3 regions of the Lysinibacillus sp. NPDC094403 genome follow, and region 1 is predicted to be linked to each of the others. Evidence: riboswitches for the same ligand, from Rfam matches in the RefSeq annotation. Region 1 holds a riboswitch; each other region holds the start of a gene.
What was found. A riboswitch is a leader RNA that binds a small molecule or an ion and turns the genes downstream of it on or off. The one in region 1 is predicted to bind cobalamin.
Positions count from the first base shown of each region.

Region 2: another riboswitch for cobalamin. It lies ahead of ACQKMV_RS18280 ((2Fe-2S) ferredoxin domain-containing protein); the one in region 1 lies ahead of ACQKMV_RS12490 (hypothetical protein).
Region 3: another riboswitch for cobalamin. It lies ahead of cobT (nicotinate-nucleotide--dimethylbenzimidazole phosphoribosyltransferase); the one in region 1 lies ahead of ACQKMV_RS12490 (hypothetical protein).

Region 1 covers NZ_JBNNTL010000007.1:7,454-17,833, reverse strand. The annotation lists gene ACQKMV_RS12535 (hypothetical protein) at 1-104, shown strand, start outside; gene ACQKMV_RS12530 (thymidylate synthase) at 159-368, shown strand; gene ACQKMV_RS12525 (Rrf2 family transcriptional regulator) at 472-888, shown strand; gene ACQKMV_RS12520 (NAD(P)-dependent oxidoreductase) at 958-1,587, shown strand; gene aspA (aspartate ammonia-lyase) at 1,783-3,201, shown strand; gene ACQKMV_RS12510 (methyl-accepting chemotaxis protein) at 3,708-4,958, shown strand; gene ACQKMV_RS12505 (DUF4181 domain-containing protein) at 5,089-5,520, opposite strand; gene ACQKMV_RS12500 (amidase family protein) at 6,068-7,534, shown strand; gene ACQKMV_RS12495 (DUF2268 domain-containing putative Zn-dependent protease) at 7,510-7,752, shown strand; cobalamin riboswitch at 7,913-8,096, shown strand; gene ACQKMV_RS12490 (hypothetical protein) at 8,342-9,106, shown strand; gene ACQKMV_RS12485 (GTP-binding protein) at 9,607-10,380, opposite strand, start outside.
Region 2 covers NZ_JBNNTL010000014.1:93,688-104,067, forward strand. The annotation lists gene ACQKMV_RS18235 (cobalt-precorrin 5A hydrolase) at 1-576, opposite strand, end outside; gene cobM (precorrin-4 C(11)-methyltransferase) at 569-1,354, opposite strand; gene cobI (precorrin-2 C(20)-methyltransferase) at 1,354-2,061, opposite strand; gene cbiE (precorrin-6y C5,15-methyltransferase (decarboxylating) subunit CbiE) at 2,054-3,274, opposite strand; gene ACQKMV_RS18255 (cobalt-precorrin-5B (C(1))-methyltransferase) at 3,231-4,364, opposite strand; gene ACQKMV_RS18260 (precorrin-8X methylmutase) at 4,364-5,023, opposite strand; gene cobK (precorrin-6A reductase) at 5,036-5,797, opposite strand; gene ACQKMV_RS18270 (sirohydrochlorin chelatase) at 5,794-6,708, opposite strand; gene cobJ (precorrin-3B C(17)-methyltransferase) at 6,723-8,393, opposite strand; gene ACQKMV_RS18280 ((2Fe-2S) ferredoxin domain-containing protein) at 8,398-8,769, opposite strand; cobalamin riboswitch at 8,908-9,094, opposite strand; cobalamin riboswitch at 9,450-9,634, shown strand; gene ACQKMV_RS18285 (energy-coupling factor ABC transporter permease) at 9,954-10,380, shown strand, end outside.
Region 3 covers NZ_JBNNTL010000001.1:798,058-808,437, forward strand. The annotation lists gene ACQKMV_RS03580 (DUF4085 family protein) at 6-785, opposite strand; gene ACQKMV_RS03585 (hypothetical protein) at 804-935, opposite strand; gene ACQKMV_RS03590 (erythromycin esterase family protein) at 1,072-2,214, shown strand; gene ACQKMV_RS03595 (EamA family transporter) at 2,276-2,590, shown strand; gene add (adenosine deaminase) at 2,781-3,782, opposite strand; purine riboswitch at 3,849-3,947, opposite strand; cobalamin riboswitch at 4,867-5,043, shown strand; gene cobT (nicotinate-nucleotide--dimethylbenzimidazole phosphoribosyltransferase) at 5,159-6,214, shown strand; gene ACQKMV_RS03610 (trimeric intracellular cation channel family protein) at 6,363-6,968, opposite strand; gene ACQKMV_RS03615 (aminotransferase class I/II-fold pyridoxal phosphate-dependent enzyme) at 7,243-8,493, shown strand; gene ACQKMV_RS03620 (MerR family transcriptional regulator) at 8,890-9,264, shown strand; gene glnA (type I glutamate--ammonia ligase) at 9,347-10,380, shown strand, end outside.

The DNA.
Region 1 (10,380 bases):
CTATTCAACAACATGAGCTTTCACACATCTCTACAAAATTAACGCAGGAGCAAATACATAAAATGATGCAAGTCATTGAGGAAATTCGCCTTAAACGTTATTAAGAAAGACTATAAATGTAAGCGCCTTCTACGCTATAATAGCTGAGGAGGTGTTTTATGATGAATGTGATATTTATAGAAGCGTTTACAGGTGCAGAGCTTTTACAGATGGTGTCACATGATGTGGCAGGCATTTTAGCTGCGGCGCAGGGGGAAAGTGTGACGTTTCCAGTTGGCCATTTTAAGTATGAATTCCATAACTTAGACTTTTACGAGGAAAATGGAGAAATACGACAAGAATTAGTCATTTACGTAAAGAAAATATAGTTATCGTATAACGTTCTTTAAAATAGAAAAAATAAATACAGGTACAAATAATTGCTTTTATTTAAACCTGTAACTATAATAGTTACAACAGGTGGTGATACATATGGTGAACAGTCGATTTTCGGTAGCGATCCATATACTTTCGCTTATTGCAACAACATCTGATAAAAGCCAGCTGACATCTGATTTCATCGCAGGGAGTGTGAATACGAATCCGGTTGTCGTGCGACGTATGATCGGGGTGCTAAAAAAAGCGGGCTTACTAACGTCACAACCAGGAATTGCAGGCTATGACTTGTTAGTAGAGCCAAAAGATTTAACGCTATTAGCCATTTACCATGCGATTGATGGGCCAGAACAGCTATTTGCGATTCATGATGAGCCAAATCCAGCATGTACGGTTGGTCAAAAAATCCAACATACATTGGAGGGTGTTTATACATCAATTTGGAATGCAATGGAAGAACAACTACAAGCACAAACTTTACAGGATGTGCTAGATCAACTTCGTTTAAATTAACGAAGTCGGTCTTTTGTATCTAACCTGTAACTAAAATGGTTACAAATGAAAATAGGAGGAATTATAATTATGAAAATTGCAGTTATTGGCGCAACAGGGAAAGCAGGAAAAAAAATTGTGGAGGAGGCACTACAACGTAGTCATGATGTAACTGCGATTGTGCGTTCGGCTTCAAAAATTACGGCTAGTATTGATGTTATTGAAAAAGACGTTTTGGAATTGTCACAAGTAGATGTAAAAGGCTTTGACGTTGTTGTGAATGCTTTTGGTGCTCCTTTTGGTCAAGAGGAATTACATGTGAAAGTTGGCCGTCATTTAATTGACATTTTCACTGGTATTGATACAAAATTATTTGTTGTCGGTGGTGCGGGTAGTCTGTTTGTAGATCCAGACAAGACTGTACGCGTAATGGATACACCGGATTTTCCAGAAATGTTTTACGCGACAGCTAAAAACCAAGGAGAAAATCTAAATGACTTACAGCAATCTACTATTATTTGGACATTTTTAAGCCCATCTGCTTTCTTTGATCCAGAGGGTTCACGTACAGGTAGCTATACTATAGGAGAAGATCATTTATTAGTAAATACTGCTGGGGAAAGTTATGTTAGCTATGCAGATTATGCCATTGCGTTGTTAGATGAGATTGAAAATTCAAAGCATGTAAACAGCCGTTTTACAGTGACTTCTAATAAATAATGGAAACCGAGCGTAAAAACTGCGCTCGGTTTTTATCTTCATTCGACATATCTTTTTTGCTCGAAAGTGAAGCGGCAGCTACAATTACGCCAAGGCGAAATGATTATTTTTCGTTTTCGGACAATTGACTGTTTACAATACGAGATTAATTAGCTACTATCAAGTGTGAGTATTACATAAAAGGAGACGACAATTATGTCCACACAACGTATAGAAAAAGACTTTTTAGGTGAACGTGCCTTACCAAGCGATGCTTATTACGGTATTCAAACTCTTCGTGCAACTGAAAATTTCCCAATTACAGGTTACACGATCCATTCAGCGCTTATTAAAGCAATGGGTATTGTTAAAAAAGCAGCTGCTTTAAGTAATATGGAGGTACACCTACTTTCAAAAGAAATCGGAGATGCAATTGTCGAGGCTGCACAAGAAGTTATTGATGGTGAGTGGGATGCTGAATTTATCGTTGACCCAATCCAAGGTGGTGCTGGCACATCCATTAATATGAATGCCAACGAGGTTATTGCTAACCGTGCCTTAGAGATTTTGGGCAAAGAAAAAGGGGACTACCATACAATTAGTCCAAACAGCCATGTTAATATGTCACAATCAACAAACGATGCTTTCCCAACAGCAATTCATATTGCTGTGTTGAATTTAATAGATGAACTACTTCTTACAATGGAAAACATGCAAGCGGTGTTCCACCAAAAAGCGGAGCAATTTGCGCATGTTATTAAAATGGGTCGTACGCATTTACAAGACGCTGTACCGATTCGATTAGGGCAAGAATTTGAAGCATATTGCCGTGTTATCACTCGTGATATTGTGCGTATTCGCCAAACTCGCCCAAATTTATATGATGTAAATATGGGAGCAACAGCTGTTGGTACAGGATTAAATGCATTTCCTGACTATATTCAATCAGTTGATGTTCATCTTGCTGAAATTTCAGGTTTGCCGCTTAAAGGCGCTACACACCTGGTGGATGCAACACAAAATACCGATGCTTATACAGAAGTATCTGGCGCATTAAAAATCTGTATGATTAATATGTCGAAAATTGCTAACGACCTTCGTTTAATGGCATCTGGACCACGTGCTGGATTAGGAGAAATCGTTTTACCAGCTCGTCAACCTGGATCGTCAATTATGCCAGGGAAAGTAAATCCTGTTATGCCAGAGGTTCTTAACCAAGTGGCCTTCCAAGTAATTGGTAATGACCATACAATTTCTTTAGCATCAGAAGCTGGACAATTAGAATTAAACGTAATGGAGCCTGTGCTTGTCTTTAACTTAATTCAATCAATTAGTATTATGAATAACGTGTTCCGAGCATTTACACAAAATTGCTTGAAGGATATTGAAGCAAACGAAGATCGCATGAAAGAATATGTGGAAAAAAGTGTTGGTGTGTTAACAGCAGTGAACCCGCATATTGGCTATGAAGTAGCTGCACGCCTTGCGCGTAAAGCAATCCTATCAGGTCGTTCAATTCGTGAGCTTTGCCTTGAAGAGGGTGTACTAACGAAAGAAGAATTAGATTTAATTTTAGATCCATATGAGATGACACATCCAGGTATTGCAGGATCAAGTATTATGAAATTAAAATAATTTATTATGAAAGCACTTTGTCTATAGCAAAGTGCTTTTATATTTTGTGAAAAATAAAATGGTCAGGGGCAATCTTGGTGAATGAGCGCAAGCGAAGCGGGTAGAGGAACGGAGGCTAAAAGCATCACGTCCTGTTTTAACGCCTTCGTGACCAACCTGGTCGCTTTCGCGCAAAAACCATTTGCTGCTGCCGCTTCGCTTTCGCGCAAAAAGCATCTGCCGCTGCCGCTTCGCTTTCGCGCAAAAACCATTTGTTGGCACGACGCCCCCAGGAAAGTGCCCAGTCGGAGCGGAAACCAACCCCTCGTTTTGCTGAAGAGTCATACTTTTAGATCATAACTTTATTGACGCAATATTCTTTCAACGACATAAAAGCACTTTCTCTAAAGTAAAGTGAGCTCTATGTTTCTCTGTTTTTACAAAAGATGGGCTTTTTTCTAGGAATTTTGGTATATTTAAACTATAATAACAACATTAGAATAATAATATAGTTGGGGGAGTTTAGTATGAGTTTACGGAAAAGAAGTATAATTGGCTTTTCTGCTTTAAGTGTTCTTATGGGTGTCATTTTAATTATTGACCTTGCAAATGTAACTTCATTAAATTGGATTTCCACTTTATTAACGATAATTGGAACGACTATGACGATTTCTTATATTTTCTATGTGAAATATAAAATTATTAAGCCAATTAATCAATTAGCTGCATCCGCTCAAGCTATAGCTGATGGGAATTTTCATACTGCTCCTATTGAGATAAATTCCAATGATGAGATTTCGAAGTTAGCTCATGCGTTTATAGAGATGAAAGAACAATTACATACGATGACACAAGAAATTGCGAGTAGTTCTACAGATTTATCAGCGAGCATAGAGGAGCTATCAGCAAGTACAAATGAAATTACAAATGCGGTTAACGAAGTTGATTCACAAATGGAAAATACGTCTGAGGGGCTTAAGAAAGCAGCTCAGTCTGCAAATGAGAGTGCTATTGCAATGCAGGAAACTGCTGACGGTATTGAACGTATTACCGTGGCAACGCAAGACGTTTTTGATCATGCAAAAGAAGCAAATGACATTGCAGGCAACGGTGCGGAAATTTTACACGTAGCTAAAAATCAAATGGAGTTTATTTCAACTTCCACTGAAAAAACAAGTGAATTAATGCAACAATTATCAAGTAAAATGACAGATATCAAGTCTATGACAGATATGATTACGGCTATTACAGATCAAACGAATTTGCTTGCATTAAATGCAGCGATTGAAGCGGCGCGGGCTGGAGAGCATGGTAAAGGTTTTGCAGTAGTAGCGGAGGAAGTTCGAAAATTGGCAGAGCAATCAAAGCATTCTGCTATTCAAATTGTCGAACTTGTTGTTGGCATTGAAAGCGATACAAAACAAGTGGCTACCGCTGTCGAAGAGGACTTGAAAAACGTTCAACAGGGCGTCTATGTCATTGATGAGGCTACAAAGTCGTTTGGTACAATCTCTCAGCATGTTAGCAAAATGACGAACCAGCTTGAGGATATTTCCGCAACAGCAGAAGAGCTTTCAAGTAGCTCGAATGAAGTGACAAAATTAGTATCGACAATTGCAAACGGAATGGATAAATTATCTAATTATACTGAGGTCATTCTGCAGTCAGTTGATGAGCAAAGTGCCTCTATGCAGGCGGTCAACACGGTGGTGTCGGAAGACTTATGTGTACAAGCTGAAAATTTACAAAAGCTTACACAAAGATTTAGTGGACAATAATTGAAAGAACTATATTACTTAATAAAAAAGGGCTATTTTGCAGGAATAAATTTTCTGCGAAATAGCCTTTATTATTTTATACCAAGTGCATTGATTTACCGGTGTTATCAACTGCTTAATAGATTCGGTATTAAACATTAAATAAGCCGAAAAAACCAGTTGTTATCACCAAAAATACTATGCTGATCATAAACATCAGTTCTGCGATAGTAGCAAGAAAATCTCTTTTATTATCCGCGTATTTCCATTCCATAAATGCTCGTAACATTTCAGATGTTACTAAAAAGACAATTAATATAAACCATGTTTTGAAAAACCAAGGAATTCCAATTGTGTCATTGTATATCGTGTAATAAGAACTTATTAATAATAGACTTGTAAAAATTATTCGTACAGACCAATCTAGTTTTTTATGTCTTTCGTTAATGTGATTATAAGAAAACCATTTCTTTCTTTCGACACCTAACAGCTTTCTAATGATAAATCCAAAAATACTAATTACTAAAACAAGCACAATTAGAAAAAGCATTAGTGTTCCAAATTGGATATTAATATTATTCAATTTCATTCACCTCTCAACCTGATCTTTTCTTGAGATAGTAGCGCCAGATTATTTATGTACTCTTATTGCTTGAACAATTAATGAAAATCCTATAATACATAAACTCCCTGATAAAACATGAAGGGTAATATTCCATCCTTCACTGACTTTTTGAAAATATTTGATATATAAAGACACGCCATATATGCACATTGTGACACCCCAAATACCTCTAAGCTTCTTCATATGATCCCGTTCCCACCCATTTCTAAACTAACTGAAAATTTTATCTGTATAGAAAGTGTAGCACATCAGATCATTATTTGGTAATTAATTGGAGAGTGTGAGACAAACAGAAGCACAGGTTATATACATAAACTTAAGCCATTAGATTAATATGTGTGGGGCAGTTTAACATTTATGTTTACACGTTAACTACTTGTCGAGCTTTGAGTTAGCATGCATACTTATCCGACTGCGGGTGGCTGAGGAGGCTTTGAAATTTAATTATGTTTTAGGTATAAATTGATTTTTTGGTATAATCTTGAAAGAAGGGTGGGGAACATGAATGGAGAAATATTTTAATAGTTTTCTTAAAGAAGAATTGTCAGTAATCGATATTCAGAAAGCTATGGTACAAGGTGATATAACATCAAAAGAATTAACTATGTATTATTTACACAGAATTGCTAACTATGATCAAGGTGGACGAAAAATTAATTCTATGCTTGAAATTAATCCTGAAGCGATATTTATTGCTGAAGCTTTAGATGAGGAAAGAATGACGAAAGGGACTAGAGGGCCTCTACACGGAATTCCGGTTGTTTTAAAAGACAATATCGAAACGAAAGATTTTATGCATACTAGTGCAGGCGCAATAGCATTAGAAAACTATTTAGCTAAGCAAGATGCATTTCTAGTAAAAAAGCTTCGTGAAGCGGGGGCTGTAATTTTAGGGAAAGCAAATATGACTGAATTAGCGAACGGTATGTCGAGTACGATGTGGGCAGGCTATAGTTCTCGAGGTGGACAAACACTTAATCCTTATGGTGATCCAGAACTTTTTGTAGGAGGATCTAGCACGGGCTCGGCAGTAGCAGTAGCATCGAATTTTTCTGTTTTATCAATTGGAACTGAGACAGACGCCTCGATATTAAATCCTGCTATTCAAAATTCAGTTGTCGGCATAAAACCGACTGTTGGGCTAATTAGCCGACGAGGCATTATACCGTTTACTTACTCTCAAGACACAGCAGGGCCAATGGCTAGAACAGTAACAGATGCAGCTATTTTATTGGGAGTATTAACAGGAGTAGATCAAGACGACGTCGCTACATATAAAAGTGAAAGAAGGTTATTTAAGGATTACACCAGTTTTTTAGATGCTACAGGATTAAAGGGCGCTAGAATTGGAGTGTATAATAATGCCCCGAAAGCTTATTATGACTCAGGAGAATATGATGAAACACTTTTTAATAATGCAATTCAGGTTATAAGAGAGCAAGGAGCCGTTATTATTGAAGACATCGAGATTCCTTCTTTCCATAGAGACTGGAAATGGGGAGTACCGCAATATGAATTAAAGCATAGTTTAAATAATTTCCTTGTCAATCTACCTTCACACATGCCTGTACATTCTATCTCTGAGTTAATTCAATTTAATAAACTATCGAAAGAAAACTCGTTGAAATATGGGCAGGATAAATTGGAATCGAGAGAGTATTTACCGAACACGTTAAGAGATCCTGAATATTTAAATGCAAAATTAGAGGATTTGTATTTTTCTCAAGAGCAAGGAATCGACTATACATTAAAAAAATATGAATTAGATGCGATTATCTTTCCATCATATATAGGTTCGACAATTAGTGCAAAAGCTGGTTATCCGTCTATTGCCGTCCCAGCAGGGTATATGGAAAATGGGAGACCATTTGGCATAACTTTCGCAGGAACTGCATTTAGTGAAGATGTTCTAATAAAACTCGCATTTTCATTTGAGCAAGCAACTAAATTACGAAAAGCTCCGAAGATGTAATAAGAACCTCTGGTAGACAAAGTAAACACCGTAATTCTCGGACTTACGAAATTATTATGGGAGGTAACGGCCTTCCAAGTTTATATGGTTACGGTGTAGGCTATAAATTGGTTAAATCCTATCTTGATTTGAACCCAACTTTAACACCAGAGGAATGGACTGCCCTAAGTTCAAAAGAATTTTTTGAAAAAGGAAATTACCTCGAAAACTATAATTAACAATTTTTTATGTAACACATTTTGGGAAAGAAAATAGCTAGAAGATAAAGAACAAGAAACTGGAATATATTGTGTCATTTGACTTAGAAAATACACTCCTTTACAATTGAATTTAATAATCTAATAGGAATGTGTAGTCACTAGGATTCCTATGACAACTGAATAGCGTGAAATAATAGGTGTAAATTGCGTGCAATTTACTTAAAAGGGAAATCGGTGCAAATCCGACACTGTCCCGCAACTGTAAATGTGAGCGACTTTTCAAATACCACTGTTTAACGACGGGAAGGGGAAAAGTAGCGATGATCATAAGTCAGGAGACCTGCCTATTATGAGTACACACCATAACCCTACGAGGAATAGGAGGTGGCATGTTGACAAAACAGAATGCTCTGTTCGTCACTGTACGTCAAACGCCCAAGATAAAAGAAGGTATTTGCTATCAAGCTAATTCTTTCATATTTGGGCATTGTTTGACTTTATGTGATGAACGAAAGAGATAGAATGAAGGATTTCCTCGGTTAATAGGAAATCCTTTTTTTACTGATGACTTCCGTTTTGAAAATATGTACGAAAAGAGGATGCACGTATGAAGAATATTCATGTATGTACAGCACAGCAATCGCAATATTTAGATATGAAAATTTGTAAACAGCCACGCACTGAAGTTTCAAAGAAAGCTACAACAAGAATGGTTGTAGAATCACTTGTTGATCAATTAATAGCTAGCAATCTTATTAGTAATGAACGATTATTTGAGCAAATTCTATATAACAAAGACATTATTTGGATTCAAAATGAAAGTATTAATGGGCACCTTTTTGCAAAGGCAAATATTACAGATCAGCTTAAAACAAAAACAAATAGTTTTATGATGTATATGCCGACAAATCCAATTGTGTATGAGGTAAATGGTGAGCATTACCATTTAATTACACGCATTGATTCGACTCGTGCAAAACCAAATTTAGAGCGACTTTCCCAAGCTCCAAAGCCAATACTAAGTGCTGCCCGTGCTAATGATTTATTGTGTTCGATAGTAATGCGCTTTTATGAAACATATTTAGAGGATTTATCTCAAGTAGCTCATAAAGACAAAAAACTGATGAATTTTGTAGAGCGAGAGTATTATCAATTTTTAGAAGCAGTGCAGGAACTAAATGATTATCATTTAAACTGGCACCCACGTGGTAACGGTCATGAGCTATTGTTAGCATTGATTGATAAATTGCAACTATTGAAAAGTCGACCTGGCAAGGTTTTAATTGATTTTTCTAATTCCCATAGCTACGTTCTAGTGGAACCTTCATATCGCATGTTCAAACAGGCACAGAAAAAAGTACAAGCTTTATAAATTGAATTAGCACGAGATGAAGAAGAATACCCGCGAAAGCAGAGCAAATACCCGCGATAGGGAGTAGAATACCCGCGCGAAGCAAGAGAATACCCGCGGAAGCAGAGTAAATACCCGCGCGAGGGCAGAATATCCGCGGAAACAGAGCAAATACCCGCGAAAGGAAGTAGAATACCCGCGCGAAGCAAGAGAATACCCGCGGAAGCAGAGCAAATACCCGCGAAAGGAAGTAGAATACCCGCGCGAAGCAAGAGAATACCCGCGGAAGCAGAGTAAATACCCGCGCGAGGGCAGAATATCCGCGGAGGCAGAGCAAATACCCGCGAAAGGAAGTAGAATACCCGCGGAAGCAGAGCAAATACCCGCGAAAGGGAAGAGAATACCCGCGCGAGCGCAGAATACCCACGCGAAGCAAGAATCCCCACGATAGCACAGTAAATCCCCACGAAACATAAAAAACAGGACAATGATATATAACAAATCATGTCCTGTTTTTAAATTTACTTAATACAATGCATAGCTTCCTCTGCTTCATGCCATGGAACGGAGTAGCCCTTGCCTTTTGCACAAAAAATGCTAGAAGATGTATATTCAGGGTCGGCGTTCTTATCGTAGCCAATTTGCGCAATAATGTCTTCTGTATTGTGACACATATCATAACCATCAAATTGTAGAGAAAGTACGCCCTTACCATTGGTGTAGGCGGCAAAGGTTGTACTGTAGCTCATAAATGTTGCGACAGGGGCTCGGCCAGTTAAAATCGCATCATTTTCAGTTAAGATTGGCGCGTCAAATGTACCAGCAGCTTGCTGAATGTCGGTCATCATGCGACCAATAAAATCACTAGGCGCTTTGAGCTTAAAGCGGTAATAGGGCTCTAGTAATACATTTTCTGCTTGCTCCAGCCCTTGTCGTAATGCACGGAATGTTGCCTCGCGGAAATCGCCACCGTCAGTATGTTTAATGTGTGCGCGTCCCGTTAAGAGAGTGAAGCGAATATCTGTCACAGGAAAACCGGTTAACAGCCCATGATGATCGCGCTCAAATAGATGTTTTTCAATGAGTCGTTGATGCCCAACAGATAAATCATCCGCGTGACATGCATTGACAAATGTATTACCAGTACCGCGAGTATTTGGCTCCATTAATAAATGTACTTCTGCATAATGCTTTAATGGCTCAAAATGACCATAGCCTGTCACGGTTGTTGTGATCGTTTCCATATATAAAATCTGTGGTTCGCTAAATGAGATATCTAGCGAGAAGCGTTTGTT
Region 2 (10,380 bases), on a different contig from region 1:
CGTTTCCTGGACGATTGCAACATGTTCCTCGTTAACAACAGAGGCACTTACAGGTGTCAGTTTATCGGCACTATCCCATACCCAGCCAAAACGTGCACCAAATAAATCAACCGGAATGGTCTTTTGCACATCTGAAGCTGTCGTAATAATTGGATTTGCTCCAAGTGCTGCAGCTACTTCATGTGTCAGCTCATTGGCACCACCTAAATGACCTGATAAGACGCTAATCACATTTTCACCACGGTCGTCAATGACTACAACGCCAGGATCTGTCTTCTTATCCTTTAATATCGGTGCAATCATGCGTACAACTGCACCGAGTGAAATGATTAAAATCAAACCTTTATATTGCTTAAACAGAGTTGGCAGCAACAAACGCACAGTACCTGTAAACATTTGAATATGCTTTTCCGCTTCATCGCCCTGCTCAAATTTACTCATGTAATATAAGTCACTCGCAGCAAAAGTATGCTGCAAGCGACGTCCAATTTGAACACCGTGCTTTGTGATGGCTACAACTGCATAAGGATTTCGTTGATCAACCTCTGGCAATACGCCCTCTTGTAACTCAATCACTTGTCTTCACACCTTTTCTAAAGCCATGTGTGAAGGTAGCATCATATAATTTCGAACGATATTGATCCTTATCATGAATATTTGGATCTAATGCCCAGCCAGCTAAAATCATCGCATGCTTACGAATACCGTTGACACGCATTGCTTCATCCAATTCAATTAATGTTGTACGTACGATTTTTTGATCTGGCCAAGAAGCTCGTTGAATAACAGCTACTGGTGTATCATCAGCCCAGCCAGCATTTTGCAATTCTTTTACTATTTTCTTTGTTAACGTTGCGCTCAGGAATAATGCAATTGTACAATGGTGACTCGCTAAATCGCGTAGCTTTTCAAATTCTGGTACAGGTGTACGTCCTTCAGCACGTGTTAAAATAAGTGTTTGTGTTAAATCAGGAATTGTTAATTCTGCTCCGATTGCCGCTGCAGATGCGAAGACAGAGCTAACACCAGGAATAACCTCGTAGCCAATGCCTTCTTTTTTTAATAGTGCCACCTGCTCCATAATCGCTCCATACATTGCAGGGTCTCCTGTATGCATACGAGCTACTACTTTCCCCGCATTGACACGATCTACCATGACCGCTACCATTTCCTCTAAATGCATACCTGCCGTACGAATAACCTCTGCATCTGGTCGTGCCTTTGCAATAAGGTCCTCACTTACTAAAGAATCTGTATACATAACAACGTCCGCTGTTTGTAGCATATGTAAGCCTTTAACTGTAATTAAATCTGGATCACCAGGACCAGCGCCAACAATATATATTTTCTTCATTATTTACGCACCACCATTAACGTTAAATATTCTAAATCTACACCATCTAGCTCTCGTACATCCCAAATAACTTCCTCGTCAGACGTTACCTTTGTTACGACTGATGCCTTATCAAGTAAATCTAAGTCACGTAATACCTCAAGCATTAAATCAATTACCTTTGCTACTTTTATAAATACTACTGCATCGTGACTTTCAATCGCTTCACGCATTGCATCATAGTCATCATGGGCAGGGACAATCGCAACACGGTCATCGCCATCTGCCAGCGCGATTCCAAGTCGTGATGCTGAACCATTGAATGAAGAAATTCCAGGAACTGTTTGAATTTCAACATCAGGATGCATGTCCTGCATAAGCTTCATCATATGGATAAACGTACTATATAATAATGGGTCACCTTCTGTTACGAATGCGACGTCCTTACCTTCTTTTAATTTTTCATAAACAAGTTCAACTGATTTCGTCCATTCGCGTTCTAATACAGCCTCATCCTTCGTCATTGGAAATACTAAGCCAAGCATATCCTTTTCCTCTGGGTTGATGTAGACATCTACGATACGATGTGCATAGCTTTTACTACCTTTTAGTTTTTTCGGATACGCAATAACGGGCGATTCCTGAATAACACGGAATGCCTTAACTGTAATTAACTCTGGATCGCCAGGACCTACGCCCAAGCCATATAAAATACCAAGATTACTCATGATTTTCTTCCTTTCGATATGCAGAAATAATGTAAATAGGATTTAATGGGACAAAACGCGTCATATCTAATATTGGTTTACTGCGCGCAAGCTGTGCCTGCAATATGTCTACAGCAAAGCCACAAGACTTGAACGCTTCAACTGCCTTATATAAATTTTCAATGGTTGCAGCATTCAATACAATACGGCCATTTGGCTTTAAGCGTGTACAGCACAATTGTAATAGCTCCACCATTTCTCCTCCTGTGCCGCCGATAAAAATCGCATCCGGATCAGGGAAGTTTTCAAGTCCTGCTGGTGCTTTACTATGAATAGCTGTAATATCTACACGGAATTTTTGCTGATTTTGTAGGCAATTTTCTAAATCGGGAGCGTTTTTCTCCACTGCAAATATTTGACCTTCTGGCGCAAGCTTGCCTGCCTCAATCGCCATCGAACCCGTACATGTACCAACGTCCCAAATCGTGCTATCCTTTTGTAGCTGCATCGCTTGTAAGCTTAAGACGCGAATTTCTTTTTTCGTAATCAGACCTTTATCAGGCTTACGCTGTGAGAATTCTTCATCATCGATACCGAGTGCATAGCGTTTCGGTACTGAAGTTTGCTGTAAAATGACAACATTTAATGGAGAAAAATTAGCCATTTCTAATTCATCAAGCGAATACCAGCCGAATTTTTCATTTGTGCCTTGTAAATTTTCTGCAACAAATGCATTGTATTCTGTCATGCCAAAATGCTTTAAATAACGTGCTAGCTCATTCGGATTATTATCTGCATCTGTTAGCAGTGCCACTTTCTTTTTACCATCAATACGTTGGGCTAAACCTTTCATGGAACGCCCATGAATACTTGTGACATAAGCGTCCTGCCAGCTTTCCCCCATCTTTGAAAAAGCAAGCTGCACTGAGCTAATATACGGATAAACTTCAATGTCTAGCTTCTTCGCTAAATAACCACCGATTCCGTAAAATAATGGATCGCCAGACGCTAAGATCACTGTATTTCTTGATTCTGCAGATAATCTTTCAACAAGCGCTGAAAGACCACCTTTAATCAAAATTTTTTCACCAGTAAAGTTCGGGAAAAATTCTAGAACACGCTCCCCACCAACAAGTACCTCACAGTCTTCAATCCACTGCACATATTGCGGTAGCAAGCTTTCTTGTCCGTTATCCCCGATCCCAATCAATTTCATCGATCGATGCAATGTCATCAGCCCTTCCTAATAATTGTCCCTGCATCGAATAGATCGATGTAGAAAGCGTTAAACCGCCCTTAATGTGATGTAATGATGAATAACAGCAAGCTTCACATAAGTGGTTGAAGAATGCATCATAGCCCTTTTCTGCCATAATTTCTCCGACCTGTGAAGCGGTGTTTGCCTCTCGTACGTTTGTAACGGTTTCTTCATCCGCACCTATATCCACCGCTAATTGGGCTAAAAAGTTAAAATCAATTGGAGCACTTTTGGAGTGCACCATCATGACACCTTGTGCCACCTTTGAGAATTTCCCCATCATACCGACAAGTGATACTTGCTTCATACCAAGTCGCTTACAATGTTTTAATGTAAAGCCTACAAAATCGCCCATTTCTATAAACGCTTCCTCTGGCAAATGAGGGTACTGTGCCATCGCATACTTTTCACTTCGGCCACCAGTCGTAACAACTAAATGCTCACAACCAGCCTCTTTTGCAACACTAATTGCTTGGACAATACTAGCCATATAAGCGGAACTCGAAAAAGGCACGACGGTTCCCCTTGTGCCTAAAATGGAGATGCCTCCAATAATACCAAGTCTCCCATTTAACGTTTTTTTAGCAATTTCCTCACCTTTAGGGACGGAAATAACTATGTTAACGCCTCGTTTAATTTGAAATTCATCAAGTACGCCTTGTACAGTACTATGAATCATCTTCCGTGGTACTGGATTGATAGCTGCTTCTCCAACAGGCACTGGTAAGCCGGGCTTTGTTACACGCCCGACACCAATTCCACCGTCCAAATGAATGCCTGGTATATCCGACCAGCTTACTGTACCGATAATGAGTGCTTTATGTGTTGCGTCCGGGTCATCACCAGCATCTTTAATCGTTTCACAGCTTACAGTATCATGCTGAAATGTACACTTTTCTATCGTAAAGGTCGCATCTCGCCCAATCGGCAAATGAATGGTACTTGTTTCTTGCTCTTCATTTGTAATTAAGGCAAGTAATGCGGCCTTCGTTACTGCAGTCGCACAGGATCCCGTTGTATAACCGTGACGCATGTCCTTGGGATCCTTTTTAGGCTTCCGCTCCATTATTTTTTCGCCTGTTCATCCGCTAAAAGTGAGACAGCATTCAATGCGGCAACCGTCACTGTACTACCGCCTTTACGACCAACATTTGTAATATACGGAATACCTTCTAGTTTTAACAGCTCTTCCTTCGACTCAGCAGCGGAAACGAAGCCAACTGGCATACCGATAATTAAATCTGGTTTCGCTAAGCCTTCTTTAATTAAACGAATTAATTCCAGCAATGCTGTCGGTGCATTACCGATTGCATAAATGCCGCCTTCATGTAATTTAGCTGCCTTTTGCATAGAAATAATCGCACGCGTAGTGTTTTGTTTTTTCGCTTCAATCGACACATCTTCATCTGCAATATAGCAGTGTAAATCGCCACCATGTTTTTGGAAGCGTTTTTTCCCTGAACCACTTTCAATCATTTGCACATCTGCAATGACATGGCGACCAGCAAGAATTGATTTAATCCCTGCTTCAAGCGCACCTGGTGTAATAATTACGCTACGTCCTAGTTCAAAGTCAGCAGAAGCATGAATGATGCGACGTACTACTTTCCACTCATCCTCTGAGAAATTATGCTCGCCCATCTCCTCTGCAATAATAGAGAAACTGTAATCGTAAATTTTATCTGGGTCTACTGTTAATGGTTTGAAATCTGTTTTAAAGTCCATTTGTATTGCCTCCTAAAGTGTGTTTTGTACAGCTTGTAATACATCTTCAAATGTAGAATATTGCTGTCCGTATTTTATATTTGGTCTTGCAATTAAAATTGTTTCAATGCCACATGCAAGGGCAGCCTCAAGCTTTTCATCCACCGAGCCAACCTTGCCGCTTTCTTTTGTAATCATCAATGTCACATCATATTGACGAAAGAGGGCTTCATTTAATTCCTTTGAAAAAGGTCCCTGTATGGCAACAATATCTCTTTGTGCCACACCAAGTGCTTCGCATTTTTCCATATTATCGAGTCGAGGAAGCATACGCGCAATTACTCGTGTATTTTCTAAACCATGTAACACCTTTGTAAAAGTCGCCAGCGTTTTACTGCCCGTCGTTAGCATAATGACACCACGTTTTTCCGCTGCTAAATGGGCTGCCTCCTGGTAATCTTTCACAACCGTAATTAGTGAATGGGCATAATGCTCATGTGCACGTTCATAGCGAATATACGGAACATTCGCTTGCTCAGCTGCCGCCATCGCATTTTTTGAAGCTTCTTCAGCAAATGGATGAGAGGCATCTACAACTAAACGGTACCCTCGCTCTGTGATAATCGTCGCCATTTCCTCCGCCGTTAATCGACCGACTAAATGAGGAAGGCCTACTTCTGCAAGGCTTGAAGCGGCTGATTCAGTAACGACCGTAGCCGTCACAGCATAACCTGCTGACTGTATTTCAAGTGCTAGATTCCTAGCATCGCTCGTCCCTGCTAACATGAAAATCATTTCACTGGCTCCTCTTCATGGTGGTGATGATGGTCATGGTCGTGATCATGCTCGTGGTGATGGTGGTCATGGTCATGATCGTGATGGTGATGATGATGCGCATGTCCATGCACTGCCGCATAAGCACGATAATTTTCTAAATCTTGCTTACCTGTTGATGTACCATTTACAGCTTGCTCAATACGCTCTAATAGCACATTTTGCAAACGCTCATGATAGCCAAAATAGTTGGCAATTTGAATATCACAGTCAGCATATTTTTCGTTAAATTGCTTACACATACCATTCATACGTTCCATTAGGATACCTGTGAATAAAAAGTACGGTAGCATAATGATTTTTTTAGCACCAAGTTTCACACAGCGCTCAATTCCTTCTTCAACACGTGGATCTGTAACACCCATAAAAGCGCTTTCTACATACTGAACCGGGAGTTTTTCCCATAATAGGCGTGTAATTTTATAAAAATCACCATTTGCAGCTGGGTCACTGCCGCCTCTTGCAATTAATAAAATGGCAGTATCCTGATGTTCTTCTTCAGCATTAAAGCCGATTTCTGCTAAACGGTCTTCTAAAATAGCGAATATTTCGTCATGGATTCCGATTGTTTGACCGTATGTGAACGTTATATTTGGATAATGCTCACGTGCATGTTCGATTTCTGCTGGAATATGTAGTTTTGAATGTCCAGCATGAAGAAGAATAATCGGAATTACATGTACCTCTGTAGCACCCTTTTTCACACAGTTCGTAATACCTTCTTCAATATTTGGCGAAGCGAACTCTAAAAAACATGTTTCTACTAAAAAGTTATCATCAATGCGAGGTGTCATTTGCTCGATAAACGTGCGTACCTCATCATTTCCTGCAGCTAAACGGCTCCCGTGGCCGACAAATAAAATTGCTTTCATCTCATTACTCCTCACTAGTCGCCGCATGGAGCTGGCTCTACTTTTATTTTTGAAGACATATCCTGATACGTAAAATGTAGGATCTTTTTCACACGCTTGAAGTATTTAAACAAACGTTCATTTGGATGCGCATTTGCTTTATATTCTTCGATAATGTCGGTGATAAGTGGTATGAGCTGTTCAGGCTCTAGCCCCTCCACAACTGGCTGGGCCGCATGTGCTGTACGACCAACCGGCTTGGCACCTATAAAAACATCAAATTTACTTTTACGATAAACAATTCCAATATCATCGAATACCGCTCGATAACACGCCATACCGCAGCCGTTAAAGCCAATATTTAATGTTTTCGGTAACGACATACCACCAAGCTTTGCTTGAATCTCTTCAGCATACGGAATCGAATCGTACTTTTCTCCATAACAGAAGTCACAAGCCTTTAACGATAACACGTCACCAAGTGGTGCTAGTAAAAAGCCCACTTCACGAAGCTTTGCTGTAATCTCTTCAGGTTCAGACGTTGGAATTTTTAAATGAATTTGATGGTCAGGTGTATACTCCATCGTTCCTTCCTCACCAACTACCTCAGCTAACGTCATCATTTGTTGAGGAGTAAAAAACTTATTGGCTACTCCTGGACTAACAGCTAATTCAAAAACAGATTCGATTTTTTGTTGAACGAGCTTAGGTGTTACTTTCACAGCGCTCGTTCCCTTCACCATTGCAAGAGCAGCTGTCGCCAATTCAAGTGACGATTTTTTAGACTTTGGTTGTGGTGTTATATCTAAACTGGGCTTAATACGATTGGCATTAGGATCTGTCGCAAAATCATTACGCGCTGCTCCTGTTTCTTGATTCATCGCCCATGGTTCATTTTCTTCCTTAAGTCGTTGATGTGGTCGTAACGGTTGTTTTTCTTCACCAAGTGTATATTTGCGCTGATAACCACGTGGCGTAATCATTTTATTGTCGTAGAAGAATGTTGTTGAATTCCCGATAATAACTGTAGTTAACATGCCGATATCATGTTCAAGCATTTCTGCTAAAGTCGTCATCGTAATTTCCTGACGGTCACGATATGCGCTTTTCACAAGTCCAACCGGCGTATCTGGTGAACGATATTCTAATAAAATTCGTTGTGCCTCAACGATTTGTCTCGTACGACGTCCACTTTTTGGGTTATAAAGTGCAATAACAAAATCCGCCATTGCTGCTGCTTCTACTCGCTTTGCAATTAAATTCCAAGGCGTTAAGTGGTCACTTAAACTAATGGTACAGGCGTCATGCATAATCGGAGCACCTAGTAAACTTGCACACGAATTAATAGCAGAAATACCTGGAACAATTTCTACCTCGACACCAGTTGCTTCCGTCCAGCCTAGCTCGATTAAAACCTCATACACTAATCCTGCCATTCCATAAACACCAGCATCACCGCTGGAAATAACAGATACAATACTTCCAGCCTCCGCTTGGCGCACAGCTTCCTGTGCTCGCGAAACTTCCTCTGTCATACCAGTACTAATAATCGACTTTGCGCTAACTAAATCCTGAATAAGTTCAACATAAGTTTTATAGCCTATGATCATATCACTTTGTTGTAGTGCCTCCACAGCACGATTCGTAATATGTTTAAAATCTCCAGGGCCAAAGCCAACTACGAAAATCTTACCTTTTTGCGCCATTTTGTTACCCCTCTTTCACCTTTTCAATACCTTTAATGGCTGTTGTCTGTGCTGTACGTTGTAACGAACCTTCACGCAATGTAAAGACATGCTCATTATGTAACGCTTCATGATTTAGATCTTGCACAAGTGCCTTCGCATGCTCCGTTGTCGGCACGCGATACCAATTCCCTTGAGGATAAGCAATGACAACACAAGCATCCTTACACCTGCCATTACATCGGGTCCTCGTTGTATGTATTTCCTTATCAAGTGCTAGCAATTGTATTTCATCACGGATTGCCTGTGTAATGTCCTCTGCATCTTTTTTCATACAGCTACTACCGTTGCAAATAAAGAGATGCGTTTTCATCCCCTCTAAATTCCATGTTGTCATAATCGTTCTCCCCTCATTTGCTTTTAGGAAAAAGAAAAACCTTTACTCTAGACGAAGAGTAAAGGTTTAGTAGAAGCCAAATAAAAACGAATATATAAGAGTACTCGCTTTCGCTTCAACTTCTCCCTCCGAAAAGTTTGCATGCAGCATCACATAAGCAGGTTTCCTGACTTAAGCTTCCTTTTACTTTCGCACCTTCCCATTTTTTATAAATGGTGGCCTTTGCGATTTCATCAGCTATTACAGTAGCGGGGGCTGTATCGGATTTTCACCGAATTCCCTATTATCTTGAAAATATTCAAGCACTTATGGACGTTTTATATGAATTTAGTTTTAACTTCTTTCAGCAAGTATCCAAACATCCGCTGAAAGAAGTTAAAGCCTCCGGCGGATGTCACAAAATCGGAAAGGAGTTCTTTATGCAAGCACAAAGCCGATTCCGGACGCAATTATGCCGTGGCATAATTGATTTTGATAAAACTGTTTCTATCATAGCTTATTTTTTTAAAATTTCAATATTTCTTTCTTAATTTGTGACATTTTTATTAATTATTTTTAGAAAAATGTGACATTCCTTTTCTATTTATCCGAATTTTCGACATAGAGACTAAATTAAAAATTTTTTCACAAAAAGTATAGCATATTTATGGAACATCATGTTACACTTTGTCGTGAAATCTCACAACTTCATCTTTTTCGGTGCGAATTGTTCAGCATTTCGCTTAAAAGGGAAGCCGGTTTAAATCCGGCGCGGTCCCGCCACTGTACTAGGGAGTTTTATAGATTATGTCACTGTCCAAAGGATGGGAAGGCCTATAAAACGTTGAACTAAAGCCAGGAGACCTGCCGAAAAATATGTGATCGTTTCAACCTACGAGGATGGGTGTGCGGCTTAGCAGATTAGAACTTATTTGCTTTTTTAGCTATGCACTTTTCCACAAACGGAGAAGTGCTTTTTTTTCATTTAGAAGAGACTCCATCTCAAGGTAGTAGATGAGTACAGATATGGTTCCAGCCGGACCAAAACACCTAATGAATGAAAAAAAGCCTCCGGCGGATGTCACGGATTTTGAAAGGAATGAATTGTGCTTGCACAATTCAAAATCCGGACGCAATTACGCCAAGGCGAAATTGTATCGATCGCATACTAATTCGAAAAATTTTAATGTGAGGAGGAGAGATTTTTGAAATTCTCAGGTTGGAAGCTTAGTTATTTCTTATTGGCATTTTTATTCGTGCCAGATCGTGCATTTGCGATGCATATTATGGAGGGCTTTTTGCCAATCGAATGGGCAATTTTTTGGTGGGTCGTATCAATTCCATTTATTATTTTAGGATTACGTTCTATTCGAAAAACCATTGATGAAAATCCTGAAACAAAAATGATATTAGGTCTTTCGGGTGCCTTTGCCTTTGTGCTATCAGCTTTAAAAATCCCTTCTGTAACAGGAAGTTGCTCACACCCAACAGGAGTTGGGCTTGGGACAGTTCTTTTTGGACCATTAGCGATGAGTGTTATCGGGACAATCGTATTATTATTCCAAGCTTTACTTTTAGCTCATGGTGGACTTACAACTTTAGGTGCTAATGCCTTTTCTATGGCAATTGCTG
Region 3 (10,380 bases), on a different contig from region 1:
TACTATCAAAGATTATTTTTACTACTTATAAAGGAAATTTGTTCAGCTGATATAATAAAATCAATTAAATCCATCGTTTTATTTTGTAGCAAGACGTGAAATTCATAATTGTCATTTACTTTATATATTTCCTCATACAGCCACCATGAATCTTCTAACAAATCATCCTGTTTGATAATATTAAAATTTTCAAATATGACCTCATCTATATTTGTATAACTCCCTTTATTATCAAGGAGTAATTTTAAGGATTTATCGTTCTTAATTGATTTTATAATTTTGCAATCATGGAAGCTAAAATCCCCATCAATTTCTATATCCAGTAATGTTGAGTTTTCTTTTATATATCTTTTGTAATCTTCAATTACTGTGGTTACAATTCCGTCATTTTCCTCGCAAAATTGAGTTACAGCATTTATTACATTGCGAGTTGCCTTATCTAAAGTAAACACCCTTATATCTGCAATTTGTTTTACTATTGTTTCTGGTAATTGCTTTTTTAAATACCTAAGATTATGTATGAAAATATCATGAAATTGTTCTATTCCCTTTTCTTTATTAAAAGGTTCATAGTTATTATTATCAACATCTCTGTTTGCTGTTTCGTTAGATTTTAATATTAAATTAGCTTCTTCTTGTACAATAAGCCAACTATTTAATTCAATGTGGTAAAGCTGTTGAAAATATTCTTCTGAGAATGTTTCAGCTTGCTTTTCTTCCTCTAAATGCAGATGGATATTATTTTTTTGACACAATTCATGCCATTCTTTAGTAAAATATTTCATTTTTTTACCCTCGTCTCTCTAAATAGATAATCTATTTTCATTAAGTATTGCTCTAACAAGCTTTGTTACGTTTAACGGAGTATCAAATGCATCAGCAGCAGTTCCAACAGTAGAAGAACGTGTAGCTTTAGATAACAAATTAGAAGTCAAACAAGCTCGCACATCCAATGAAACACTTCAAGATTGGAAAAAGTGGACAAACGACCATTCTTACAGCTTAACATCCATTCAACCTGAAACAGTTGGCAAACAAAAAATACCAGCTAATAAATTTGAAGATTTAGAGATGCTTAAGCCTTTATTACATGATAAGCGCATCGTTTTTTTAGGGGAAAGTTCTCATGGTGTGGCTGAATTAAATCTAGCAAAAACGCGTATTATTCAATTTTTACACCAAGAAATGGGCTACAACGTTCTTGCCTTTGAAAGTGGTTTGGGGAATGCCATGAATGCCCAAGGTCAAATTGATAAACAAACAGCGCAACAAACGATGAAGGATGCTATTTTTCCCGTATGGTGGGCAAAAGAAACACTGCCGTTATTTGAATATAGTAAAAAAACACAAAATACAGATAAACCATTAAAATTAGCAGGCTTTGATATTCAACTGCAAGGTTCATTTACGAACGGAGACTGGCTACAAAATAGTCAGCTTGCTAAACAGTTCGGTGAAGCAGAGAAGCAACTTACAGAGTGGAGCTACAGTAATGATATAAAGGGCTATCAAAAGGTAAAACCAAGCATTATCGCAGTATATAAACAAGTAAAATCACAAGTATCGCTTAAAGAAAAAGAGTTAGAAGAGGCTTATCCGAGCGAGCCTCATATTGTAAAGCTTATGGAACGTACTTTTGCTGACCGTATCCGTTTTGCGGAGGAATATGTAGAATTAACAATTAAAACAATTATTGAACTTGAACAAGATAAATATGATTCTTATTTAAAGACAATAGAATGGCGTGATCAAGCGATGATGGAAAACCTACTTTGGTTAGCGGAAGAGGTTTATCCAACTGAAAAGTTTATAGTCTGGGCACATAATGACCATATTCGTAAAGCACAATCCGAAGTAAAGGGTTCCCCTGATTCTGTAAAATTAATGGGTGAACGTCTACCAGATATCTACAAAAAATATAGCTATGTCCTTGGTCTTTATATGGCTGGTGGTGAAACTGCAAACAATCTACGCGAACCAATGGCTGTCTTACCGCCAATAAAAGGATCAATCGAGGATATTCTTTCATCGACAAATGAACCTTACACATTTATCGACTTACGCAACCGTCAAAATGAAGTAGGGAACTCATGGATGTTTGAGCCACGCTTATCATATAGCTGGGGAATCATGGAGGAAAGTCTAGTTCCACGCGATCAATATGATGGCATTCTACTAATTGATAAAGTAAGTAAGCCAAATTATATAAAGTGAAACTTTAATCAGTGGGGACTTTCTTCATCCCCACTGATTATTAGTTGATTTAGCAGCGTTAATCCTTGCTCTTTACCTTTTGGGGACTAATGGGTTCCAAGTAATGCAAATCGATATAAAATCAATTAGTTTACTTATAGCATTGGGCATTGTACATGCTGGGATCGGCTTCTATTTGTTCTTTTTGGGAATGCGTCATCTAAAAGGGCAAAGTATAGCTATTTTAAGCTATATTGATCCACTGACATCATTAGTGATTTCGACGATGATTATAGGTGAAAAAATGGCGACCCTACAAATACTAGGCGCTATCCTTTTACTCGGTGCAACATTTCTGAGTGAAATAGATAAAACAAAGTTAATATCACAGCAATAAACGGACAGCAAGCTCCCGAAAGCCTTTTTGGCATTAGGGAGCTTTTAGTAAAGGGGAATGGAAATAGTTTTATCCTCTAAAGTCCGTTTTAATATTTCATACTCTTTTGAAGAAAACATTTTATTTATCGTATTTTCTTCGATTTTGGGAAAATGTTTGTGAATATATTCTGCATAATTTGTTGCAAAGTCTATTCTTCTTTAAATTGTGCCAAGCACCATTCTTTAGTTTCTTGGTCGGCAAAGGATGCTTCTACACTATTTAAATAAATTTGTCGATAATCTTCCTCGCTTAGATTAAATTCATTGTTAACTAAATGGATTTCTTTTGCCATTGTAGTATTTGATACGGTTCTGTTATCCGTATTAAATGTCACTTTTATTCCATCTTTATGAAACTTATAAATCGGATGTTCAGAATAATGATGAACAGCTTTCGTTTGGACATTACTTGTTGGACACATTTCAAGAACTACCTGTCTTTCTTTAACAATCTTATAAGCCTCGGCACAATCTTTAATAAATACTCCGTGTCCTATTCTTTCAGCACCCAACAGTTCAACAGCCTCTAGAACGTTTTTACCAATTCCTGTTTCACCGGCATGAATAGTGACTCTGTAGCCATATTCTTTGGCTAAAGCGATTGGATCTACGAATTTTTCACAAAAGCCTTCTTCTTCGGATGCACATAGGTCAATTGCCACTACACCTTTTCCAAGGAACTTTTTCCCCTTTTCAACCACCTCGAATGCACTTTCTACAGACATCGTCCTCATGCAGGACAGGATTATATTTCCCTTTATTTCGAAACAGCTTTCAGCGTCTCTCATCCCATCTATAACAGCTTGAATAACTTCTTCAACGCCAAGACCTTGTAATATGTGAAGTAACGGGGCAAATCTGACTTCTAAATATTTCACATTTTCCATTGTTGCATTCTCAAATAGCTCAAAAGTAATTCTTCTTAAGTTCTCCTTAGACTGCATTACTATATTAGGGAGAAAAAATCTTTTTAAATACTCATCAAGGGATTCGCATTCTAACGGAGCAATCAGCTCCTTTTGTAGTTCATCCTTATCAAAAGTGGGTAACTGAATGCCTTCCTTCTGTGCAATATCGATAATAGTTTCAGCCCTAAGGCTTCCGTCCAAATGACAGTGTAGTTCAATTTTTGGCAATGCTAAAAAGTTCATTTTTGACCTCCTGAAATAAATTATTAGATTTAAAATACAAAAAAATTCCTGACCACAAAGAAAATACAAGTATTGTACTTTCTTCGTAATCAGGAATTTCGGTTCCTGGTAGAGACCCCCAAACCATATTATTGGGGTTATACGAAATATTATTGAATTCATTAACGATTTTTAATATGATAATAAAAAAATTTCGGATTGTCAACATGGTCCCTAACACCTATAAATCATTGTGTTTATTCTAAAAGAATATTCTACCGAAAAATTCCATTCACCTTTTTCAACAAATCTGCTTCGGTAGCACAAAAAGCGATTGCTCTAATTGGACAATCGCCCTCATTAGTTTAAGTGAACTCATTCACAATATTATAAACCACATCTTCCTTTCTTGTTGACCTAGTTGTGGCAAGAATTGTAGCAGCAACTTGCATCGGAGCTTGTGAGTGGAACTGGAATAGTACCACTTTGTGCAGCTTGTATCGGTGGAGTTATTGCTTGTTTTAAAAAATAACCATTATATTCTTTAATTGAGTAAATTGAATCATGTATTTTTGCTTACTGACATACTATAAAAAACAATTAAAGAGAAAAGGAACCAATAAAACTAAAATAGAACCTATACCAAAAACAGAAATCACTTTTATCTTGTCTTTTTTTATGTCTTTCTTCAACATAACACCACCTAACGCACAATTGTAGTTAACTTAAAAAGTACATTATATGATATGTTTTACAAATTAATACTAACATTTTTTTCTGAATGTTCATACTATAGTTTGCTTATCTAGCCGCTGTTGCTTGTTGAGTTATTTGGATAAATTTGCATTTAAATTGTATGTGTAATTTTTCTAATGCTTTCAAGAATGTGTGGAGTGCACGAAATAGTACTTAAAAAAATTTAAGATATAGGAATGATTGAAGTGATTGATATCCAAAATTCTCTTTGTCAGAAGATCTTTAAAATTAATGGTGATTATCAATGTACGTAAGTTCAGAATCTATATGTAACTCAGAAACGTTGAAAAGAAATATACAATTTCACTAATATATTGACACAAAAACCACTTTGTCGTAGATTTAAAGTAATTGCATAAAAGCATTAGGTGCCCATTGCGGGAGAATAGGGAATAAAGTGAAAAGCTTTAGCGGTCCCACCACTGTAAAAGGGAGTTTCATAGAGAATGCCACTAGCATCGTTCTGGGAAGGTTCTATGAAATGTTGAAATTGAGCCAGGAGACCTGCCTATCTGCTTCGATTATATAGACGATGGAAAAGTCTGTAGTTTATTTGTTATGGAATAAACTACAGGCTTTTTATTTTTTTCTCTAAATCATTCTTCAAGTAACAAGGGGCAAAAAAGAAAGGGGAAATTTTCATGCAATTATTACAACAGACGATTCAAAACATTCAAAGTGCTGACAACAAAATGATGGAGAAGGCAAGAGAACGTATAGATGGACTTTGCAAGCCTCCTAGCAGCTTGGGGAAACTGGAGGCCTTTGCTGTGCAACTATCCGGAATTACAGGAGACCTATTTCCTGCGATTGATAATAAGGCGGTAATTGTCTGTGCAGCAGATCATGGTGTTTGTGATGAAGGGGTGACATCTAATCCACAAAATGTGACGGTCTTTCAAACATTAAATTTTCCTAGAGGAGGAACTGGTGTCTGTGCTATCGCAAAAATCACAGATGCAAAAATTGTCACAGTAGACGTTGGTGTAAAAGAGGATATTCCACATGATGCCGGTGTTATCATAAAAAAAATTAAATATGGCACGGACAATATGGCAAAAGGTCCTGCTATGTCAAGGGAAGAAGCCGTTCAATCTATTGAAGTAGGAATTGAAGTAGCTACGGAAGAAATTAAAAATGGGATAAATGTACTCGGGACAGGTGAAATGGGTATCGGTAATACAACACCGAGTGCTGCCATATTATCGGTTCTACGTGAGTGTCATCCGAATGAAGTGACGGGCTTCGGCGCAGGAGTTGGACCAGGAGGGATAGAACATAAAGTCGATGTCATTCACAATGCCATTACATTAAACAAACCAAATCGTCATGATGCTATTGATATTCTTGCGAAAGTTGGTGGGTTAGAAATAGGTGCTATGGCTGGAGTGATACTTGCTGCTGCCGCACATCGCAAACCTGTTGTTATTGATGGCTTTATTTCTACCATCGCTGCCCTTATTGCATATGAACTCGAACCAAAAGTAAAAGACTATATCATTCCTTCTCATGTCTCTGAAGAACCAGGTGCAAAAATTGCAGCCGAAATGCTTGGGGTAGAACCAATGCTGCATATGAATATGCGATTGGGAGAGGGCTCTGGTGCCGCTTTAGCATTTCCTATTTTGGACGCAGCATGCTCCATGATGAAAAATATGGCTACATTAGAAGAATCTATGTTGCTGTTAGAAAAGTAATTTTATTAACCTTCACATATTCTTAGGTGCTTATGGTTGCACGCTGTTGTGATGAATAAGGAATTAAATATAAATAATCAAAACAACAAAACAAGCCCAAATAATTGATATTTGGGCTTGTTATTATGCAGCGATGTAAGGAAACAAGCTATGCTCGATGTAACTTCCGCAACGGTAATCGCCATCTCTTCGTATATGAAAGTATTCTTAGTACTGTGATCACGCCAAATAATACATATAAAAAGATATCCCCGGAAAATAGTTGAAGTCCAACGATTAGCCCGGCTAATGCTGCCCAAACACCATAGACTTCATCACGGAGGACTAATGGTTGTCGTCTAGCTAATAAATCACGAACAATTCCACCACCTGATCCTGTTAAGACAGCAGCAACAATAACCGCACTAATAGGCATATCGAGCTTCACAGCATATAGGGCACCCTGAATCGCGAATGCTGATAATCCAATAGCATCAGTGAAATTGCCCCAGCGATGCCAATGCTGAATGAGTCGATGTGGAAAAATGAAAAAAATTGTAATTGCTGCAATAGCAATTTGGAACATCATATCTTGCCCCCACAGTGTTGTTACAGGTAAACCTATAAGTAAGTTTCGTATAGCTCCACCACCGAAAGCAGTTACGATACCGAGTATATATACACCGAATAAATCGTATTCTTCCTCCATTGCAATTATTGCCCCGGAAATAGCGAAGGCAATTGTTCCGATGATACTAAAAACCTCCCAAGCCAACCCTTTCACCCCTTATGTGAATAAATCATTTCATGTTGTAGTAGATTACATACTAGAAAACTTTAAAGTTACCTTTTTGTATCTAAAAGTTTTGCAAAGAAAAGCATCGAACGAATTATCAGATACTAAGTATTCTATTATAGTAGGACATACTAGATTTAGTCCGAAATTTAGCTTAGCGCATAATGTAATTAGAAACAATAGCAAGTTTTGCAGGTAAGCTCACAAATTGTTAAGATAAGATTTGAACAAATGTGAAATGGAGAAGAATATAATGACTTTTACAACCAATTTAACTGAAGAAACAATAGCATTAGCTGCTAAAATAGAAGAGAAGGTACGCCTTTTTCATGCGAAGGTAGAAGACATGGCGTTCTTCAATCAACAAAAAGTGCTTGCTGCGTTTCGAAAGCACCAAGTAAGTGATTATCATCTGCACCCGTCTAATGGTTATGGCTATGATGATGAGGGGCGTGACAATCTAGAACGCGTTTATGCAGAGGTCTTTGGAGCGGAGGCTGCCATTGTACGTCCACAAATTATTTCTGGTACACATGCAATCACACTTAGCTTATTCGGAGTACTACGTCCTGGTGATGAATTACTTTATATTTCGGGTCAGCCGTATGATACATTGCAATCAATAGTCGATGGTGGCGATAAGGATACTGGCTCATTAAAAGATTATAAAATCGGTTATAGCCATGTGGATTTAATCAATAATCAAGAAATCGATTGGGAAGGTGTGGCAGCTGCAATTACACCAAACACTAAAATGATTGCTATACAACGTTCGAAGGGCTATGCAACACGCCCGTCCTTTACCCTTTCACAAATTGCAGAAATGTGTGCAAAAATCCGTGAATTAGCACCAGATGCAGTTATTTTTGTTGATAATTGCTACGGTGAATTTGTTGAGGCACAGGAACCGATCGAGGTTGGGGCTGATTTAATGGCAGGTTCGCTCATTAAAAATCCTGGTGGAGGCTTAGCGAAAATTGGTGGTTATATTGCGGGTCGTGCAGATTTAGTTGAGAAATGTGCTTATCGTATGACATCACCAGGTATTGGTGCTGAAGCAGGAGCAACATTAAACACGCTTGGTGATTTCTATCAAGGATTTTTCCTTGCACCACATGTTGTATCTCAAGCATTAAAAGGTGCCATTTTCACAGCTGCTATGCTAGGAGAGATTGGTATGAATACATCACCAAGGTATGATGCTAATCGTACGGATTTAATTCAATCGGTTTCTTTCCAAACCGCGGAACAAATGATTGCTTTTTGTCGTGAAATTCAAGCAAACTCACCAATTAATGCGCATTACGCACCGGAGCCAGCGTACATGCCTGGCTATGAGGATGATGTCATCATGGCAGCTGGAACTTTTATTCAAGGTTCAAGTATTGAGCTTACAGCAGACGGTCCTATTCGTCCGCCATTTACAGCATTTATTCAAGGTGGATTAACATATGAGCACGTAAAATTTGCTATTTGTAGTGCTGTTCAAAAAATCCAAAAATAGGTAACGAAAAACTATTCAAAACTTCCATTTTGAATAGTTTTTTATTTATGGACGAAAAGATGAAGATGACATTTGTTAAAGCGTATGCCATGTATCTTCATTCAATAGAAGACTCCTACCTCTGAAGGTGGTGAAATGAATGCTGATGTGGTTCCCTTTCAGTGGGGCTAACACCTACTGAATGAAGAAGCACAGAAAACATTTGTTGCCCCGACGCCCCTAGGAAAACGCAAAGTCGGAACAGAAATCAACCACATGTTAGGATATTAAGTTTAGTTTTTTACAATTTTTCATCATTTCAAAAAAATATTTTATTCCGTGTCAGGAAACCTCACATGAGTGGTTGACAGTGTGAATTTTTCGTTATATTATTAGCAGGTATTGGAGGGGAATTAAATGAGTCGTGAAATTAGACGAACTATGCCGTTATTATCTATGAATATTGTAATGCAATTGACCGAGCTTTCGGCACGTCAGATTCGTTATTATGAAGAACACCATTTAATTGAGCCGCACCGAACAGAAGGCAATCGTCGAATGTTTTCATTAAATGACGTCGATACATTGTTGGAAATTAAAGATTACTTGGAACAGGGCATGAACATGGCAAAAATTAAAAAGCTGTTCGCTAAAAAGAATGAACCTGTTTCAACAGATGAACCAGATTTAAGTGACAAAGAATTACGTCGCGTTATGCGAGAGGAAATGCGTCAAGCGCAGCGCATGCAAAAATCATCCATCCGTCGTGGGGATTTATCTCGATTCTATTAATAAAAGGTAACATCGTTAATTGCTTTATTAATAGGGTAGGGTAATGATATAAGCTAGACAATTAATAGGAGTGTGGAAAACTGTGGGTAAATACACAAAAGAGGACATTAAACGTCTAATCGAAGAAAAAAACGTAAGCTTTATTCGTCTACAATTTACGGATATTCTTGGCACAATCAAAAATGTTGAGATTCCTGTAAGCCAATTAGACAAAGCTCTAGAAAACAAAATGATGTTTGATGGCTCATCCATTGAAGGCTTCGTACGTATTGAAGAATCAGATATGTATTTACATCCTGACTTAGATTCTTTCGTAGTGTTCCCTTGGACTTCTGAAAAAGGGAAAGTAGCACGTTTCATCTGTGATGTATACACTGCTAAAGGCGAGCCGTTTGCTGGTGACCCACGAAACAATTTAAAACGTATCCTTAAGAAAATGGAAGAAATGGGCTTCTCAAGCTTCAATTTAGGACCTGAGCCAGAATTCTTCTTATTTAAATTAGATGCAAAAGGTGAACCGACATTAGAAGTAAACGACCACGGTGGTTACTTCGACTTAGCACCAACTGATCTTGGCGAAAACTGCCGTCGTGATATCGTTTTAGAACTAGAAGAAATGGGCTTCGAAATTGAAGCATCTCACCATGAGGTAGCTCCTGGCCAACACGAAATTGACTTTAAATATGCAGACGCAATTACAGCTTGTGACAATATCCAAACGTTCAAATTAGTTGTTAAAACAATTGCTCGTAAACACGGTCTACATGCTACATTTATGCCAAAACCATTATTCGGTGAAGCTGGCTCTGGTATGCACTTCAACGTTTCATTATTTAAAGGTAAAGAGAATGCATTCTACGATGAATCTACTGAACTAGGTCTTTCTGAAACAGCAATGCAATTCATGGCAGGTGTCCTTGCTCACGTTCAAGGCTTCACAGCTGTGACAAACCCAACAGTTAACTCTTATAAACGTCTTGTACCGGGTTATGAAGCTCCATGTTATGTAGCATGGTCAGCTCAAAATCGTTCACCACTTATCCGTATCCCTTCAGCACGTGGTCTTTCAACTCGTGTAGAAGTACGTTCTGTGGATCCATCTGCTAATCCATATTT